DNA from 2 places in the Micromonospora sp. NPDC050200 genome. Region 1 is predicted to be linked to the other one. Evidence: riboswitches for the same ligand, from Rfam matches in the RefSeq annotation. Region 1 holds a riboswitch; the other holds the start of a gene.
What was found. A riboswitch is a leader RNA that binds a small molecule or an ion and turns the genes downstream of it on or off. The one in region 1 is predicted to bind ZMP and ZTP.
Positions count from the first base shown of each region.

Region 1 (6,671 bases):
GTGGTGGCCGGTGACGGGTGGGCCGGCGAAACGGCTCGCGGTCGGGGCGGGGGCGCTGGCCGCGTTGCAGCTGGCCCCGGCGGTTGCCGCGCTGCCGGCGCTGCGGGGGCGCTTGCTCGCCAGGCTCGACGGGGTGGGTCCGCGGGACCGGGTGGCGTTGACCTTCGACGACGGCCCGGATCCGGATTCCACCCCGCAGTTCCTGGACGTGCTGGCCGACCGTGGGGTGCGGGCCACGTTTTTCCTGCTCGGGTCGATGCTGCTCCGCTCGCCCGCACTCGGCCGGCGGATCGTCGCCGAGGGCCATGAGGTCGCGTTGCACGGCTGGGAGCACCGCAACCTGATGCTGCGGGGTCCGGCGGACACCTGGCGGGACCTGGCCGCCGGGCGGGCGTTGATCACCGCCGTGACCGGCCGTGCGCCGCGGTTCTTCCGCCCGCCGTACGGGGTGTTGACGGGTGCGGCCCTGCTGGCCGCTCGGCGGCTGGCGCTGCGGCCGGTGCTGTGGACGTGCTGGGGCCGGGACTGGACCGGCTCGGCCACCCCGGATTCGGTGCTGGCCACCGTGGGCGGGGGGCTCTTCGGCGGCGGGACGGTCCTGCTGCACGATTCTTCGCGTACGGCTGCTCCCGGCGCCTGGCGGGCCGGTCTCGCCGCGCTGCCCGGGCTGCTCGACGAGTGTTGTCGACGGGGTTGGGCGGTGGAGCCGCTGGGCGAGCATGTGCGCGGGCCGCGGTGATCCTCGCCGTGGTGGCCGCACTCGTCGCGGCGTTCTCCTTCGCGCTGTCCACGACGATGCACCAGCGGGCGGCGAAGCGGCAGCAGCCGCGTCGGGCGCTGGACCTGCGCCTGCTGCTGCGGCTCGTGCGGACCCGGCTGTGGCAGTTCGGCTGGGTCCCGGACGTCGTGGCGGTGGCGTCTCAGACGCTGGCCCTGCGCTACGGGCCGCTGTCGCTGGTGCAGCCGCTGCTGGCCGGCGGGCTGTTCATGGCCGTGGTGATGGAGGCGGCGTGGAGCCGGCGGCCGGTGCCGCGACGGGACCTCGCCGCCGCGGTGCTCGGCACGGTGGGTCTGGTCGCCTTCCTGGTCACGGCCGACCCCCGGGCCGGTGTCGGGGATCCCACCCGGAGTGCGTGGTGCTGGGTCGCGGCCGGGGCCGGCACGGCGGTCGCCGGCTGTCTGCTCGGTGCTCGGCGCACCCGCGCTGCGGCGCGTGGCGCGCTGCTCGGCGTCGCGGCCGGAGTCCTCTACGGAGTCGCCGCGGCCCTGCTCAAAGCGGTGGCGACGCGGTTCAGTGGCGACCTGTCGGCCCTGGTCCTCGACCCGCGTGTCGCGGCGCTGGCGCTGGTGGCCGTGCTCGGGGTGCAGGTGAACCAGAGTGCCTTCCAGAGCGGACGGATCGCGGCCCCGTTGACCGCGTTGACGCTGACCGAGCCGGTGACCGGCGTGCTCGTCGGGGCGACCGCGTTCCGGGAGACCCTCTCGCTGGGCGCCTTCCGGATTCCCCTCCTCGTGGTCTCCGTCGGCGCGATCACGATTGGTGTCTGGCTCGCGGGCGGCGCCTCCCGGGTCCGCTCCTAGACGTCGTCCATCGCTGGTGCGTCGGTCGGGACGGCTGCCGGGTTGGTTCCGGCGTGGGTGGGCCGAGGTGCGGGATCAGTGCCGCCGCTCCCCCGGGGCGTCGGCCTCGACCGGGTTGGTGTTCGCCCCGCCCGGCCGAGCGGGGCGGCGCTGTCGTTCGGTCCCCCGGCCCGGGCGGGGCGCCGCCGGGTCACAGGCCGGCGCACGGGTCGTCGCCGATCGTGCAGCTCTCGGGTGCCTTGGTGCGCGGGTCGGTGTCGCGGACGTCGAAGGTGATGGTCTGCGACCGTCCGGCCGGTACGGGTGACCCGGTGAAGGTGACGGTCTGTCCGTCCTGCCGCCAGTCCGCCCCGTTGGCGCTGGTGAGGGTGCCGCGCTCGGCCAGGGTGACGACGAGGGTCCAGTCCTTCGCCGCCGGGCCGGCCGGGTTGTCGAGCACCACCTGACCGGTGTAGCCGAAGAGCCGGGTCGCGGTGGTCTGGTAGCGGGCGGTCATGGCAGTGGTGGCCGGGGCGACGGAGGTGGGCGTGCGGGAGGGGGCGGCGGTGGGGGTCCGGCTGGGACGCGCGGCGCTGGATGCGGCGGTGGGCGTGGGGCGGGTGCTGGGGGTCGCTCGGAGCGCGGGGCTGCCGGTGGTCGCGGCGGTGGGGGGTGGCGGCAGCGGGTCCGGCCCGGCGGCGGGGTCGGGGGCGTCGGGCAGCAGCGCCCACACCACCGCGCCGGTGGCGAGCACGGCGCCGGCCAGCGCCGCGACGAGCACCGGCCGGCGCCTGCGGTCGGTCGGTGCGGGTGCTGCCCCGATGACGGGCAGCTCGGTGGTCGGCCGGCCCTCGCCGCGGCGCAGGTCGACCTGCTGGAAGGCCAGCCAGTCGAGGATGGCGGGCAGTCGCCCGGTCAGGGTCTGCTGGTAGTACCGCTCGCGGCTGTCGCGGTCCTCGGCGGGCCAGGCGCCGTGTTCCATGGTTTCCTGCACCGACAGTCGGCAGCCCTCTGGGGTTGGGGTGACGGCGCAGGTCAGCCGGGTACGCCGGTCGCCTTCCTGGCAGTGCAGCACGAGCAGCTCCGGTGCCCGTCGCTCGGTCACCTCGGCGTCGACGGCGGCGTGGAAACCGGGCAGTCCCGCGGTGTGCAGCAGCAGCCGGCGCGGTGCCTCCGTGACCACCTCGGTCTCGGTGAACCAGCGGGTGAGCAGCTGCGGGTTGGTCAATGCCTGCCAGACCCGGTCGCTGGGGTGCGACAGGTCGATCTGGGCGCCGATCTCGTTCACGGCGAGACTGTACGGGTTGGTGCGGGTGGCCGGTGAGGGCCGGGTGGGGTCCTGACAGGATCGTCGGATGCGGGTGGGTGTCGGCGGCGGACCGGCGGCGGGCCGACGCGGTGCTGGCGTGGTTGCCCCGGTGGTGGCCGGTGGCGGATGCGGTCCGGGCGGGCGGTGTGGCAGGCTGAGGGGTGGACGCGACTGGCGGCACGGGGATGGGTCAACCATCGGGGAGCTCGTCGTGGGGGTCGACCGCCTGGGCCTCCGCGGACGAGGTGAGCCATGTCTGTTTCCGCTTCCCCGACCACGGCCACGGCGCGGCTGCTGCCCGGTAGGCCGGTGGCGGAGAAGATCCTGACCGAGGTCGCCGATCAGGTGGCGGCGCTGCGCGCGGCGGGGGTGACCCCGGCGCTGGCGACGGTGCTGGTGGGCGACGACGACGCGAGCGCCGGGTACATCCGGATCAAGCAGCGGCAGGCGGCGGAGCTGGGTTTCGCGTCCCCGCACGTGCATCTGCCGGCGTCGGCCTCCCAGCGGGACCTGCACCGGGTCCTGGAGGACTTCAACGCCGACGCGGGGGTGCACGGGGTGCTGGTGCAGCATCCGATCCCCGGTCACCTCGACTACGACCGGGCGTTGCAGGTCCTCGACCCGGACTCCGACGTCGACGGCATGCACCCGGTGAACATGGGCCGGTTGGCGTTGGGCCTGCCGGGGCCGTTGCCGTGCACACCGGCGGGGATCGAGGCGCTGCTGGCGTACCACGGGGTGCCGGTGTCCGGTCGGGAGGTGGTGATCCTGGGTCGCGGGGCGACGCTGGGGCGGCCGTTGGCGATGCTGCTGGCGCAGAAGCGGCCGACGGCGAACGCGGCGGTGACCGTGGTGCACACCGGGGTGGCGGACTGGCCGCGGTACACCCGGCGGGCGGAGATCCTGGTGGCGGCGGCGGGGGTGCCGGGGATCGTCCGGCCGGAGCACGTGCGCCCGGGCGCGGTGGTCGTCGGTGGTGGGGTGCGGTACGAGGGGCGGCGGTTGCTGCCGGACGTGGACGAGTCGTGCGCGGAGGTGGCGGGGGCGATCACGCCGCGGGTCGGCGGGGTGGGCCCGACGACGGTGGCGATGCTGTTCCGCAACGCGTTGCGGGCGGCGCAGCGGACCGTCGGGCAGGGCTGAGGTTGCGGCGGCCCGGCTCCGCTCGGGTCGCCGCCGGTCAGCCGAGGTCGACGACGAGGGGCCGGTGGTCGGAGATCGTGGAGAGGGGGGTGTGGACGGCGGTGACCGGGGGCAGCCGGTCCAGGCCGTGCCGGTCGGCGAGGATGTGGTCGAGCTGCACGCGGGGCGCGGCGGCCGGGTAGGTGGGGCGCCGGCCCAGGGGCCGCCAGCCGCTGAGCAGGCGGGCCGGGCCGGCGGGCAGGTTGAGGTCGCCGAGCAGGATCCGTGGGGCGGGCAGGGCGCGTAGCGCGCGTACGACGCGGCGTAGCTGGTGGGCGTTCCAGCCGGGGACGAACGACAGGTGGGTGGCGGCGACGGTGAGCGGCCCGTGCGGGGTGTCCAGGATCGCGGCGAGCACCACGCGGGGTTCGTCGCGCAGCAGGACCAGGCCGCCGCCGGGGCCGGGGACGTAGACCGGGGACCGCACCGGGGCGGGGCGTAGCCGGGTGATCTGCCAGGAGCGTACGGGGTGCCGGCTGACCAGGCCGACGCCGTAGCAGGGTTCGCCGTGGCCGTCGTCGTCGTGGCGCAGCGGGCGGAACAGTTCGCCGGGGGTGCCGACGACGGCGGCGGCGAAGCGGTGCTCGGGGGCGTCGAGGGCGCGGGCGGCGATGGCGGTGAGGTCGAGGTTGCCGCTGCGGGACTGGTCCCGGTCGACCTCCTGCAGGGCGAGGATGTCGACGTCGAGGGCCTGCACGGCGGCGGTGAGCCGGTCGGGGTCGACCAGGCCGTCGGTGAGGGAGCGGCCGTGCAGCAGGTTGAACGTCGCCAGGCGCACTCCTGCACCCTACGTCGCCGTGACACAGTTGCCCGATGGTCAAGGCGTTGCTCTGTTCGGTGCTGCTGTTCGTCGCGGTGGCCGCGGTGGGGTTGTGGCTGCGCCGCCGGCGCGGTCGGTGACGGGGCGCCGCCGGTGAGGTCGGCCACACGGTGGCGCGGCTGATCGGGGCGGGTGGGCAGAATGGCCGGCCGTGGATCCCCTGTCGCTGACGACCCTGCTCGCTGCGGCCGCCATGGCCGGCTGGGTCGACGCCGTGGTCGGTGGTGGCGGCCTGCTGCTGCTGCCGGCGCTGCTGGTGGCCGCGCCCGGGGTGCCGGTGGCCACGGCGTTGGGCACGAACAAGCTGGCCGCGATCTTCGGTACGTCCACGGCGGCGGTGACGTACGCCCGCCGTACGAAGCTCGACTGGACGGTGGCGGGGCCGTCGGCGGGGCTGGCGGTGTGTTGCGCGGGTGTCGGCGCGGCCCTGGCCGGGTCGGTGCCGGCGGGGGCGTACCGGCCGGTGGTGCTGGCGGTGCTGGTGTCGGTGGCGCTGTTCGTGGTGTTCCGTCCGCGGCTGGGGGTGGTGGCGGTGCCGGCGCGGCGGACCCGGGCGCGGGTGATCGCGGCGGTGGCGTTGGCCGGGGTGGGCATCGCCCTGTACGACGGGTTGATCGGCCCGGGCACCGGCACGTTCCTGGTGGTGGCGTTCACCGCGCTGGTGGGCGCGGACTTCGTGCACGGTTCGGCGATGGCGAAGGTGGTCAACGCGGGCACGAACCTGGGCGCGCTGGTGGTGTTCGCGGCCACCGGTCACGTGTGGTGGCTGCTCGGGGCGGCGATGGCGGTGTGCAACGTGGCCGGGGCGGCCGTGGGGGCGCGGATGGCGTTGCGCCGGGGCGCCGGGTTCGTGCGGATCGTGCTGCTGGTGGTGGTGCTGGCGTTGGTGGTCAAGCTCGGCTACGACCAGTGGCGGGCGGGCTGAGCGTCGCCGCCGTGGCCGGCCGGGCGTCGTGGCCCGACCGGTCGGTGGCGCGCAGGCCGGCCGGGCCCCCGGTGGTCGCCCGGCCGGCGGTCGTGCTCAGGCGTGCCGGACCACGTCGTCGTAGTCGAGGCGGGGCAGCCGGGGGAACCAGGCGTCCGGGCCGGGACGGCCGATGTTGACCAGCAGCACCGACTTCCAGCCGGTGCCGGCGAAGAACTCCTTGTCGACGCCGGCGGCGTCGAAGCCGCCCATCGGGCCGGCGGCCAGGCCGGCGGCGCGGACGCCGAGCAGGAAGTAGCCGATCTGCAGGCCGGCGTTGAACCGGGCCATGCCCTCCCGGCCGGCGGGGTCGCCGGCGAGGTGCTCGCGCATGCCGGGGCGGATCGGGAACACCGTGTCCAGGTGCTCGTGGAAGTCGGTGTCGGCGGCGAGGACGGCGACGACCGGGGCGGTGGCGGTCTTGGCCTGGTTGCCCTCGGCGACGTGGGTGAGCAGGCGCTCCCGGCCGGCGCCGGGGCGGACGAAGAGCACTCGCAGGGGCTGGATGTTCATCGCGGTCGGTGGGTACTTGACCAGTTCGAAGATCGCCCGCAGCTGGTCGTCGCCGACCGGCTCGTCGGTGAAGGTGTTCGCGGTGCGGGCCTCGGTGAACAGCTGCGCCTGCGCCTCGGGGCTCAGGGCGATCAGGTCGGCGGGCAGGACGTCGGTCATCGAAATTCCTCTGTCACTCGGGGAAGGGCTGCTGCAACGGTAGCAGCTAGCTTTTTAGAAGCACCTTGCCGGCGCGCTACTCCCGTACCCTGGGGGCATGACGGTCAGCCCCCAGGTCGGCGGCGGCCCCCGCTCGTGCGACGGGGGGCTCGCCCGGGCCTTCG
Region 1 is NZ_JBFALG010000031.1:30,198-36,868, reverse strand. It holds gene AB0I41_RS20935 (glycosyltransferase) at 1-14, shown strand, start outside; gene AB0I41_RS20930 (polysaccharide deacetylase family protein) at 11-739, shown strand; gene AB0I41_RS20925 (DMT family transporter) at 751-1,581, shown strand; gene AB0I41_RS20920 (SRPBCC domain-containing protein) at 1,772-2,848, opposite strand; ZMP/ZTP riboswitch at 3,027-3,108, shown strand; gene AB0I41_RS20915 (tetrahydrofolate dehydrogenase/cyclohydrolase catalytic domain-containing protein) at 3,122-4,012, shown strand; gene AB0I41_RS20910 (endonuclease/exonuclease/phosphatase family protein) at 4,050-4,829, opposite strand; gene AB0I41_RS20905 (TSUP family transporter) at 5,023-5,796, shown strand; gene AB0I41_RS20900 (malonic semialdehyde reductase) at 5,893-6,507, opposite strand; gene AB0I41_RS20895 (helix-turn-helix domain-containing protein) at 6,605-6,671, shown strand, end outside.

Region 2 (6,671 bases), on a different contig from region 1:
GCATCCCGCGCTACGAGGAGGTTCGGGATGGATTCCCTGCCGGAGTTGACTTTCGGGCAGCGTTTGAAGGTCTACCGCGAGCGGTCGGGTAAGACTCGTGCGGTGCTCGGTGGGCTGGTGGGTCGGAGCGCCGAGTGGGTCAAGGCGGTGGAGACCGATCGGATCCTGCCGCCGCGCGTGCACATGCTGGATCGGATCGCGCGTGCCCTCAAGGTTGACGTGTCCGCCCTGGTCGGGGAGCTGAGCGATCGGTCTGCCGTGGTCAACGGGCCGGAGCATCCGGCACTGGCCTCGGTCCGTGACGCCGTGAACCGCTTCACGCTCTCCAGCGACATCCCCGCCGAGTCGTTGCCCAGCCTCAGGGAGCGACTTGCGGCGGCGTGGCGGGCGCGCCATCAGGCGTCGGACCACCGTACGGTGCTGGGCGGTCTGTTGCCGGATCTGCTGCGGGACGTGCAGCGTGCCGCGTTGGCGTACGAGGGTGTGGAGCGTCGGCAGGCGCATGCCCTGTTGGCCGAGGCGCTGGGGCTCGCGCAGATGTTCGTTGCCTACCAACCCGCTGCCGAACTGCTGTGGCGGGTCGCCGACCGCGCGATGGTGGCGGCGCAGGAGTCCGGAGATCCGGAGGCGGTGGCCTGCGCGGGGTGGTTCCTGTGTCAGGTGCATCGGGACGCCGGGGACTGGGACACCGCGATGGCGGTGACGCTCGACGTTCTGTCGGCTCTGGAATCGCATACGGCCGACGGGAGCACGAACCTGCTCGCGCTGTGGGGTGCGCTGAACTTCGAGGCCGCCTACACCGCCGCTCGTGCGGGCGAGGAGGGACGTGCCTGGCGGTACTGGGACCGTGCGGACCGGGTGGCGCAGCGCCTACCGCACGGCTTCTACCAGCCGCAGACGTCGTTTTCCCAGGTCATCATGGGCGCACACGCGGTGACCGTGGCCGTGGAGTTGCAGAAGTCCGGCGAGGCGGTGCGACAGGCACGCCGTCATGACGCGGCCGCGATCCCATCGAGGCCGCGCCGGGCACGTCACCTTATCGAGGTCGCTCGGGCGCACTACGGCAAGGACGACAAGGAGGCGACCATGGTGACCCTTCGGCGGGCGTACGAGTCGGCTCCGGAGACGATCCGCTTCAACGGCTACGCCCGCCAGATCACTTTGGACCTGCTCGACGGTCCGCGTTCCACCCGCGACGACGCCCGCGACCTCGCGGTGAAAGTCGGCCTCGTCTCGTGATCTAGGGGTACGGACCTTACCCGTTGCGCACCCTGGCCGTACGTAGCGTCACCCTCAGGGGATGCGGCGGGCGGTGCGGGTATCGCCTGGTCGCCGCGTCCCTCTCAGCTTCGGGGGCGCAGAGGCCGCCCTCGTGATGGACGAGGGAGGGCACATGCGGCGCGTTTCGTACGACGAATACCTCTCCGCTACCGCACTGACCCTCGCCCGGCGGCACCGGCCGGTTTGGTCTTGGCGGCACTGGCGGCGTATCTGCCGCTGTGGAAGCGATCTGCCCTGCCGTGCCCGGCACCGGATTCCGATCAATCGTGGCCACTGGCCGAGCGAGGGAGAGCAGTGAATGACGGACGGGAGCGCACCATCATCGCGGTTCATGTCCGGGGGCTCGATGGCATGTGCGCCGGCTGCCGCGCATGGTGGTCGCGGCTGACTCCGTACCCGTGCTGGCAGGTGGATTGGGCGACCAGCCGGCAGGCCCGGACGATCACCGCCCGGTTCCTTGGCGGTGTGCGGTGACCACCCACGGCCCGGTCATGCCGATCTGGAGCTGCGGAGGCTGCGACCTGCCCTGGCCCTGCCCGACGCGGAAGCGGGAGCTGCGGGCCGAGTATGCCGACGCACCAGTGTCGCTGGCCCTCTACCTCGGCTCCTACCTCGTCCAGGCCGCCGAAGACATGCCCTGGACGCCGGCCGGCGTGCTGCACCGCCGATTCCTCGGCTGGACCAGGGTGACCGACCGGTCGATGCCAGCAGTCCAGCGGCGAAGTACAGCAACCGTGCCAGCCATACCGGGCCGAGACGAGCCTCAGCAGGCCGGATGACCTCGGACGACACCCGATCCGACCGGCTCGCCGAGAGTTCCGGACGAGAGGGTCCCGATCACCGGCGGACGCGGGGGTGCCGGGCGGAGCGGCGGTGGGCCGGCGCGCGCCGCGCCGGCCCACGTACGCCAGGTCAGCCCAGGTCGACGGCGGGGTAGAGGGGGAAGCCGGTCAGCAGCTCGCTGGCCTGCTTGCCGATCTTGTCGGCCAGCGCCGGGTCGAGGACGTACTTGGCCTTCGACGGGGTGCCGTCGGCGTTGGCGCCCGGCTTCGTCTGGGCGAGCACGGTGTGGATCAGCTCGGCGGTCTGGTCCATCTCCGCCGTGCCGAGGCCCCGGGTGGTCAGCGCGGGGGTGCCGATCCGGATGCCCGAGGTGTACCAGGCGCCGTTCGGGTCCTGCGGGACCGAGTTGCGGTTGGTGACGATGCCCGAGTCGAGCAGCGCCTGCTCGGCCTGCCGGCCGGTCAGCCCGTAGCCGGAGACGTCGAGCAGCACCAGGTGGTTGTCGGTGCCGCCGGTGACCAGCTTCGTACCCCGGCGCAGCAGGCCCTCGGCGAGCGCCTGGGCGTTGTCGACGATCCGCTGGGCGTAGTCGGCGAAGTCGGGGCGGCGGGCCTCGGCCAGGGCGACGGCCTTGGCGGCCATCACGTGCGGCAGCGGACCGCCGAGCACCATCGGGCAGCCCCGGTCCACCTGGTCGGCCAGCTCCGGGCCGCAGAGCACCATGCCGCCGCGCGGCCCGCGCAGCGACTTGTGGGTGGTGGTGGTGACGATGTGCGCGTGCGGCACCGGGTCGAAGTCGCCGGTGAAGACCTTGCCCGCGACCAGGCCGGCGAAGTGCGCCATGTCGACCATGAAGGTGGCGCCGACCGAGTCGGCGATCTCCCGCATGATCCGGAAGTTGACCTTCCGCGGGTACGCCGAGTAGCCGGCGACCAGGATCAGCGGCTTGAACTCCCGGGCCGCCTCGGCGACCTGGTCGTAGTCGATCAGGCCAGTGGCCGGGTCGGTGCCGTAGCTGCGCTGGTCGAACATCTTGCCGGAGATGTTCGGCCGGAAGCCGTGGGTGAGATGGCCGCCGGCGTCCAGCGACATGCCGAGCATCCGCTGGTTGCCCAGCTCCCGGCGCAGCGCGAACCAGTCCGCCTCGGTGAGGTCGTTGACCTGGCGTACCTGGGCCTTCTTCAGGGCCGGCGACTCCACCCGGTCGGCCAGGATCGCCCAGAAGGCGACCAGGTTGGCGTCGATGCCGGAGTGCGGCTGCACGTACGCGTGCGTCGCGCCGAACAGCTCCCGGGCGTGCTCGGCGGCGAGCGCCTCGACGGTGTCCACATTCTGGCAGCCGGCGTAGAAGCGGCGGCCGATGGTGCCCTCGGCGTACTTGTCGCTGAACCAGTTGCCCATGGCCAGCAGGGTGGCCGGGGAGGCGTAGTTCTCGCTGGCGATGAGCTTGAGCGACTCGCGCTGATCGGCCAGCTCGGCGCCGATGGCGTCGGCCACCCGGGGCTCGACGGCGCGGATCACCTCGAGCGCGCTACGGAATGCGGTGGATTCGGCGTTCAGCGACATGCGACCTCCAGATACGTGCGGAAGGCCCAGGCGCTCGGCGTGCGTCCTCATGACGGGACCGCTTCCCGATGGTGCTCCATCCCCACGCGCCAGTCACGGCCCGGGGAGATCCTACCGGGTCGTCGTCCCGGGACCCGCCCGACCTCGCCGGACACCACGGCGCGGCGCGGTCTGCGTACGATCGGCGGATGCTGGGGGAGGACGCCGACGGCAGCCTGGTCGCCATCAGCGACCTGCACGTCGGGTACGCGGAGAACCGCGCGCTGGTCGAGGCGCTGCGCCCGTCCTCGCCCCGGGACTGGCTGATCGTCGCCGGGGACGTGGGCGACACGGCCGCCGACGTCGAGTGGGCGCTGGGCCTGCTGGCCGAGCGGTTCGACACGGTGGTGTGGGCGCCCGGCAACCACGAGCTGTGGACCCCGCAGGGCGACCCGGTCACCCTGCGGGGCGTGGCCCGCTACCAGCACCTGGTGCGACGGTGCCGGGCGCTGGGCGTGCTCACCCCGGAGGACCCGTACCCGGTATGGCGCGGCCCGGGCGGCCCGGTGCTGGTGGCGCCGCTGTTCCTGCTCTACGACCACAGCTGGCGACCGGAGGGCTTCGACACCCGCGAGGCGGCCCTGGCCGAGGCGTACCGGACGGGGATCGTCTGCACCGACGAGTTCCTGCTGCACCCCGACCCGTACCCGACCCGGCAGGACTGGTGCGCGGCGCGGGTCGCCGAGACCGCCCGGCGTCTCGCCGAGCGGGATCCGGCCCTGCCGACCGTGCTGGTCAACCACTGGCCGCTGGTGCGGGAGCCGACCCGGGTGCTGCGCTACCCGATCTTCGCCCAGTGGTGCGGCACCGAAGCCACCGCCGACTGGCACCGCCGCTTCGACGCCGCCGCCGTGGTCTACGGGCACCTGCACATCCCCCGCACCACCTGGCACGACGGGGTCCGCTTCGAGGAGGTCTCGGTGGGCTACCCGCGGGAGTGGCGGCGGCGGGGCGTACCCCCGGGGCGGGTGCGCCGGATCCTGCCGGCGCCGGACGGCGTGCCCGCGACCGCCTGGTGACCCGCGGCGTGGCCCCGCCGACGGCCGGGCCCCGGGTCGCGCGGTGACCGCTCAGTCGGTCACGAGCTGCGAAAACGGGTGAGGCCCGGCGATGTTCCGCCGGGCCCCACCACTGGTCGTGCCGTGCTGCTACTTCACCACGTTGTACGCGTTGACCATGCCCGCGCCGTAGAAGCCGTTACGCTCGCCGCCGGAGCAGGTCGCGTCGTACAGGTGCGGGTTGGTTGCGCTGATCAGCGGTACCGGGTTGTAGACGCCCTCCGGGCAGGACTGCGCCACCGACGTACGCTCCAGGAACGCCGCCAGCTGGCCCGCGCTCATGCCCGGATGCGCCGAGGCGGCCAGCGCCAGGACGCCGGTGGCGTGCGGGCCGGACATCGAGGTGCCCTGCTTGTAGCCGTACCCGTTGGTCTTCGTCGCCGTGTTGAAGGTGGTCGACAGAATCCCGTCGGTGGAGGTGGAGCGGACGCCCTGCGTGCGGAAGCGGGTGTCGCCACCCGGCGCCGTCACGTCGATGACACCCTGGCCGTACGAGGAGTAGTAGCTCTTCTCCCCGGTCGGGCCGACCGCCCCGACCGTCACCACGCCCGGCACCTCGGCCGGCAGGTCGAGGCAGGCGTTGGTGAGGTTCTCGCGGATCTCCGGCTCCTGCCCCTCGGGCAGGTTGTTCGGGCTGCCGGTGTCGGTGTTCTTGTGCGCGAGGTCGTAGTTCGAGTTACCCGCGGACGCCACGTTGAGCACGCCCTTGGACTGCGAGTAACGGATGGCCCGCTGGACCGCCTGCCACACCGGACGCTGGCGTGCGTCGTTGCGGCAGTTCAGCTCCCACGGGTCGATGTAGTAGCTGTTGTTCGTGACCTGCATGCCGTGCTCGGCGGCCCACATGAACCCGCAGACCGCAGCCTCCGGGTAGATGTACTGCGCGTCGTTCACGACCTTGACCGCCGCCACCTTGACACCCGGCGCGATGCCGGTCACGCCGATGCCGTTGATGGCGGCGGCGATGGTGCCGGCCACGTGGGTGCCGTGGTCGGAGGTGGTCGGGTTCCAGGCCGCCTCGGTAGTGTCCGGGACACCGCCGATGCAGGACACGCTCTTGTCCTTGGCGATCTGGGTGGCCAGGTCGGGGTGGCTGCTGGAGATGCCGCTGTCCAGCACGCCGACGACCACGTTCGAGCTGCCGGCGGTGACCGCGTGGGCCTGCGGGAGGTGGATCATGTCCATGTCCCACTGCTGGCCGTACATGGGTTCCTTGGTCGGGTCGCCGGTGGCGTTGGCGACGTCGGCCGTGGAGACCTCGACGGTCTCGTCATCCCCGAGGGCGGAGCCCAGACCGGTGGTGGCGGCGACCGACTCGACGCCCGCGCCCGCCACGTCGGTGACGAAGTTGGGGTTGGTCGAGCGGACGACGAGCACGCCGATCTGGTTGTACGTGGCCACCACGGTGCCCTTGGCCGCGGCCACGCGGGCCGCTGCCTTGCCGGTCGTGGCACCCTGCGGGGCCAGGACCAGGAACGTGGTGTCCGGCCCGGCGGCCGCCGCCGCCGGGGCCAGCCCGCCGGCGACGGCGAGGCCGACACCGAGGGTCACGGCGGACGCGGCAGCCAGTGTCTTGCGACGGAGGTTCTTCACACAGACTCCCAGGGGTTGTCCAGCCGGGTCGCCCCCTGGCGGGGAGCGGCCGGCGGGAAGAGGGCGGGGTGCCCGCTTCCGAACCAACAGCGTAGGGGGATTGTGTGGCGTTACACACATCCGTTCGGTTGATCAGTATCCGTCATACGGCGACGGTGTGCGGGATCTCGTCCAGCAACTCCCGGGCGAGGAAACGGGCACCGGCAGCGCCCAGCCGCGCAGCAGCGCCGGCGTGATGACAGGCGTCTCAGACCGGTTCGGCATGGACCTCGTCCTCCCTGGTCGGTCGGGCGCCCTGCCGGTGCAGATGGGTCACGTCGTTGAAGATGTCCAGGACGAGGTGCCCGTCGG
Region 2 is NZ_JBFALG010000019.1:56,803-63,473, reverse strand. It holds gene AB0I41_RS15365 (transcriptional regulator) at 28-1,239, shown strand; gene AB0I41_RS15360 (hypothetical protein) at 1,417-1,755, shown strand; gene AB0I41_RS15355 (hypothetical protein) at 1,752-2,060, shown strand; gene AB0I41_RS15350 (glycine hydroxymethyltransferase) at 2,194-3,630, opposite strand; ZMP/ZTP riboswitch at 3,648-3,737, opposite strand; gene AB0I41_RS15345 (metallophosphoesterase) at 3,819-4,688, shown strand; gene AB0I41_RS15340 (S8 family serine peptidase) at 4,818-6,320, opposite strand; gene AB0I41_RS15335 (histidine phosphatase family protein) at 6,568-6,671, opposite strand, start outside.
Region 2: linked by a shared signal. The riboswitch ahead of AB0I41_RS15350 (glycine hydroxymethyltransferase) and the one ahead of AB0I41_RS20915 (tetrahydrofolate dehydrogenase/cyclohydrolase catalytic domain-containing protein) in region 1 are both predicted to bind ZMP and ZTP.